2 linked regions of the Starkeya sp. ORNL1 genome follow. The protein of the gene in region 1 interacts with the protein of each later gene in a pairwise test. Links are inferred from orthologs where the notes say so. Each region holds a gene or a part of one and is shown on either strand. Other genes may lie near its edges.

Region 1 (2,749 bases):
GGATCCGGCCGGCTCTCCACGCACCCCGCCCAGGTGACGCTTTGCGAGACCTTGGCGTCGATCTTGCTGAACAGGTCGAAGCGCTTGACGTTCGCGGTGCCGTTGAAGATCTCCTTGGCGATCGGCGAGGCGCCGTTCTTGTCGATCCAGCTGGCGGTCTTGTAGTCGGTCTTGTCCACCGGCAGCCGTACCGTGCTGGAGAACGGCACCAGGGCGATCTTTACCGTGCTGTCATCCGTCGCCTGGGTGGCGAGCGTATCGACCAGCGAGTTCGCCGCGGTCTTCAGATTGGTCAGCTTGTTGCCGTCCATTGACCCTGTGTTGTCGAGCACCAGCACCACCTCGACCTTGCCATTGCCCCAGGAGGCAGTAGCCGAAGCGCCGATCTCCATGTTGGCATGGCTGGCATTGCTGCTGATGAGGTCGAGCACGCGCACGACGGTGGTCGGATAATTCGCGGTCGCGGTGACATCGAGCCGGCCCTTCGAGGGCACGACATCGATCTTGAAATCGTTCGCCGCGCTGTTCGGCATATAGGCCGTGACGAAGGCCTCCGCCTTGGTCTTGAGGTCGGCCGCCGAGGTGTTCTGCGGCAGCTTGGCCAGCGAGATCGCGGCGGCGTCGACGGCGTTCTGCAGGTCGGTGCGCTCGCGCACTGCGAAGGCATAGTCGAGCGCCATCCCCGCTGCTGCGAAGAGCGGCACGGCAAGGATGCCAAACAGGATGGCGACATTGCCCGACCTGTCGGCGCGGAATTTCAAAAGGGCGGAACGCATCGACCGTCAGTGCTCCTCGCGGCGCCAACGGGCAGCGCCAGGGTCGCGGGCACCATGGCGGGAAGCCGTTACCGAAGCCTGACTTTGATTGGTGAAACCCGGTCATACCTAAAAATAGATGCGAATTTCAAAATATCGCACGTGATAGCGGAAACGCCCTGCGTCGGTTTCGCATTAAGCCATCGACGCACTGGCGGAGGAGGTGTGGGCTACATATTATATTCGCAATCGAACCCGGCACTCCTGCCGGGCAGCCTTCAGAGACAGCATGCCACCGGCCGAACCGCCACCACATCGACCCTTCATGATGGCCGACGACGAGCGTCGTCGGCGGGGTGGCGACGCGCCCGGAACGGCGGTCATCACCCGCACCAAGCCGCAGGTGAAGCGACCGAGCCTGTACCGGGTGCTTCTGCTCAACGACGACTACACGCCAATGGAGTTCGTCGTTCACGTTCTGGAGAATTTCTTCAGCAAAAACCGGGAGGAGGCGACCCGCATCATGCTGCATGTGCATCAGCATGGCGTCGGGGAGTGCGGTGTCTTCACCTACGAAGTGGCCGAGACCAAGGTCACCCAGGTGATGGACTTCGCACGCAAGCACCAGCATCCTCTGCAATGCGTCATGGAGAAGAAGTGACGCACGGCAGCGACTAAAGAAAGAGGTCCCGATGCCCACCTTCTCCCGCAGCCTCGAGCAGTCGCTTCACCGGGCCTTGGCGCTCGCTAATGAGCGCCACCACGAGTACGCGACGCTGGAGCATCTGCTGCTGTCCCTGGTCGACGACCAGGACGCCGCCGCGGTGATGCGTGCGTGCAATGTCGATCTCGAAAAGCTGCGCCGCAACCTCGTCGAATATATCGACACCGAGCTCGACAATCTGGTGCAGGACGCCGGCGACGATTCCAAGCCGACGGCCGGTTTCCAGCGCGTGATCCAGCGCGCCGTGATCCATGTCCAGTCGTCCGGCCGCGAGGAAGTGACCGGCGCCAATGTGCTCGTCGCGATTTTCGCCGAGCGCGAGAGCCATGCGGCCTATTTCCTGCAAGAGCAGGACATGACCCGCTACGACGCGGTCAACTACATCAGCCACGGCATCGCCAAGCGCGCCGGCATGTCGGACAGCCGCCCCGTGCGCGGAGCCGAAGAGGAGACCGAGACGAAGACCGGGGAGGACACCAAGAAGAAGGCGGATGCGCTCGACGCCTATTGCGTGAACCTCAACAAGAAGGCACGCGACGGCAAGATCGATCCGCTGATTGGCCGCGACAGCGAGATCCAGCGCACCATCCAGATATTGTGCCGCCGCTCGAAGAATAATCCGCTGTTCGTCGGCGACCCCGGCGTCGGCAAGACCGCGATTGCCGAAGGGCTCGCTCGCCGCATCGTGAACGGCGAGGTGCCGGACGTGCTGCGCACCGCGACGGTGTTCGCCCTCGACATGGGCGCGCTGCTCGCCGGCACGCGCTATCGCGGCGATTTCGAAGAGCGCCTCAAGCAGGTGGTCAAGGAAATCGAGGCGTATCCCAACGCCATCATGTTCATCGACGAGATCCATACCGTGATCGGCGCCGGTGCCACCTCCGGCGGCGCCATGGATGCGTCGAACCTCTTGAAGCCCGCGCTGGCCTCCGGCACGCTGCGCTGCATCGGCTCGACCACCTATAAGGAATACCGCCAGTATTTCGAGAAGGACCGGGCACTGGTCCGCCGCTTCCAGAAGATCGACGTGCCGGAGCCGACCGTGCCCGACACCATCGAGATACTGAAGGGGCTGAAGCCGTACTTCGAGGATTATCACCGGCTGCGCTACACCAACGACGCCATCAAGGCGGCGGTGGAGCTCTCCGCGCGCTACATCCACGACCGCAAGCTGCCGGACAAGGCGATCGATATCATCGACGAGAGCGGCGCCGCGCAGATGCTGCTCCCCGAGGGTCGTCGCAAGAAGACCATCGGCGTGAAGGAGATC
Region 2 (2,868 bases), 750 kb from region 1 along the record:
CATCATCGGCTATGGCGAGTTGTTTGAACTTTTTTCGCGCAATTTCGACATGGACAACTTCTGGGCGCTGACGATCATCCTATTCGCCTTTGCGATGCTGGTCTCCGCGCTCATCGAGAACATCGAGAAACGAGTGGAATATTACGCAGGAGTCCGCTGATGAACGCGCCTACCGACAACTCCGCCTATGTGATCGCGCCGCCGGCGATCCCGACCCTGCCCGTGGTCGGCACCGACAAGCTGTTTCCGATCCACCGCATCTATTGCGTCGGCCGCAATTATGCGGAGCACGCCATCGAGATGGGGCATGATCCGAACAAGGAGCCGCCCTTCTTCTTCCAGAAGAACCCGGACAATGTGATCACCACCGGCCAGTTCCCCTATCCCGACAAGTCCTCCGACGTGCATTTCGAGATCGAGATGCTGGTGGCGCTGTCGAAGGGTGGCGTCAACATCCCGGTCGAGCAGGCGCTGGACCATGTCTATGGCTACGGCATCGGTCTCGACATGACCCGCCGCGACCTGCAGGGCGAGGCCAAGAAGCTCGGCCGCCCGTGGGAAGTCGGCAAGGCGTTCGAGGCCTCCGCCCCCTGCTCCGGCCTGATCCCGGCCAGCGAGATCGGCCATCCCGCCGCTGGCAAGGTGTGGCTCAAGGTCAACGGCGAACTGCGCCAGCAAGGCGACCTCAACCAGATGATCTGGAAGGTGCCGGAGATGATCTCCTATCTGTCCGGCCTGTTCGAGCTGAAGGCCGGCGACGTCATCATGTCCGGCACGCCGGCGGGCGTCGGCGCCATCGTGCGCGGCGACCACATGGAGGGCGCCGTGGACGGCGTCGCCACCCTCGACGTGCGCGTGGTCTGATCCACGCGGCGTCGGTCCACAGCAGGCTCTCAACGGGCTTCAATGCGTGCGGCGGCCGGCACCCCGGCCGCCGTTCTTGCGCGTAGGCACGCTATTCTTCCTGCGACATCCCGCGCGACGGCAACCCGCACCATTCGCCGGCCGCCGGCTTGACGCTCGCGCGCCGCGCCCGATCTATCATCCGCAGCCATTTACCTATCCGGCATCGCGTGATCGCCTGTAGCGTGAGCGCGTGCCAAACTGCGCAACACGGCTTCGGAGAGATCAATGCGCCAGCACGCCACCGTCAACGACGTCCCCTCGAACGCGAAGAACGTCGCGATCGAACTGCTCAACGCCAACCTTGCCAGCGCCATCGACCTCGCGCTTGCCACCAAGCAGGCGCACTGGAATCTCAAGGGTCCGCAATTCATCGCCGTGCACGAGATGCTCGACGGTTTCCGCACCGATCTCGACGAGCACGTCGACACCATGGCGGAGCGCGTCGTCCAGCTCGGCGGCACTGCGATCGGCACGACCCAGTCCGTGGGCCAGGCGACCAAGCTCGCCGCCTATCCCACTGACATCTATAAGGTGAAGGATCACCTCACTGCACTCATCGAGCGTTATGGCGCGGTTGCAAATGCGGTGCGCCACGCCATCGACGAGTCCGCGGAAGCGGGTGACGCGACCACGTCGGACATCTTCACCGCAGCCTCGCGGACCCTCGACAAGTCACTCTGGTTCCTCGAGGCGCACCTTCAGGAAGCAAGCTGACCGAGAACCGCGTTTCGCGGGCTTTCGCCGGCCGCCTGTCATGAAGATGATAGTTGCGATCCGAATCATAATGCATCCTGCCAGTGGCCGCTCACGTGCAGTGTTGCAAGCTGCGGTCGCCTTTGTGCCATGATTTCCCGGTGAAATGCCCGCGGTTTTGCTACGAATCCCTGCCGCCGGTACTCTGCCGGCGGCAGACTTGGCGGAGTATCCTTACGTAAGGCGCTGCATATCCTTCGGGAATAACGGGAAGCCTCCAATTTGCCACTGAATTCTCATGAATACGACACTATTGATACAACGCTATTGCCTTCTTCGAGGACTTACTGAAATATCCTGCCGACGGTCGGCTAGAAGTTGAAAGAAATCGCCGTCTTCAAGAGTCGAGCAGGTTATGCGAAAGCTAATAATAATTCGAGAATCGAACCAATGCGGAACGAAGGACGGTAACGGATGGTGCGCAAACTCGCGGAAATCGACGACGACATCGCGCCTTCGGCAAATCCCTCGTGGGCCCAGCTCTCGGCCGTTCCCATGCGCATGAACGATGCTGACACGGATGTCGCGACCGTTACGCACCTGGAGATTGCCCGGGTCATTGAACGGGCTCACCGCCGCTTCCTCGACCTGCTGCGGATGGAACTGACACGCCTCGGCACCGACGACATCAGCCCCTCGCAGGTCATGCTGCTGTTCACCATCGGCAGCGACGAACTCTCGGTGCGCGACCTGCTCGAGCGTGGCCACTATCTCGGCTCCAACGCCTCCTACAATCTCAAGCAGCTTGTCGACTCCGGCTATGTCGATCGTTCCGCCTCGCCTCGCGACCGGCGCTCGGCGCGGCTGCGGCTGACGGACAAGGCGAATCAGCTTTGCGAGGCGATTCGCACCGTGCATGACAACTTCCACCGGCAGACTGTGCGCGACGAGGGCGAGGCGCAGGAGCTGGTGACGGCGTACAACGTGCTGCGCCGTCTTGAAATCCTGTGGACAAGCTCGCTGCGCTACGGCGGCGAGACCAACTGAACAGGCGCCATTCGCGCCAGTCTTTATGCCCGGGCGAGCCCCGGGCAACGCGGCAACGCTGCCATACGGCTTGAGCTTTGTTTCGCTCGCCGTGCTTGCTTCGACAAACTACAGCGACCTCATCCTGAGGTGCCCGGCATTAGCCGGGCCTCGAAGGATGCTCGCTATCGACGGTGGTGCGCTGCTTGAGCATCCTTCGAGGCTCGCAGCGCTCGCACCTCA

What was found.
Region 2: the proteins of clpS (region 1) and dps interact in binary tests that used the Escherichia coli proteins (3 or more experiments, as listed by UniProt). The link is inferred for Starkeya sp. ORNL1 from one-to-one orthologs.

What each region holds. Positions count from the first base shown.
Region 1 is NZ_CP048834.1:893,029-895,777, reverse strand. What follows is about bases 6-2,748. They hold clpS (ATP-dependent Clp protease adapter ClpS), read left to right. Parts: upstream 6-1,080; coding sequence 1,081-1,416; downstream 1,417-2,748. Other genes in these bases: clpA (ATP-dependent Clp protease ATP-binding subunit ClpA), read left to right, coding at 1,448-2,748; G3545_RS04305 (TadE/TadG family type IV pilus assembly protein), read right to left, coding at 6-776. In the rest of the region: more of G3545_RS04305, read right to left, coding at 1-5; more of clpA, read left to right, coding at 2,749-2,749. UniProt on the Escherichia coli protein: Involved in the modulation of the specificity of the ClpAP-mediated ATP-dependent protein degradation.
Region 2 is NZ_CP048834.1:146,231-149,098, reverse strand. What follows is about bases 1-2,862. They hold dps (DNA starvation/stationary phase protection protein Dps), read left to right. Parts: upstream 1-1,104; coding sequence 1,105-1,620; downstream 1,621-2,862. Other genes in these bases: G3545_RS00670 (MarR family transcriptional regulator), read left to right, coding at 2,074-2,646; G3545_RS00680 (fumarylacetoacetate hydrolase family protein), read left to right, coding at 160-864; G3545_RS00685 (ABC transporter permease subunit), read left to right, coding at 1-160.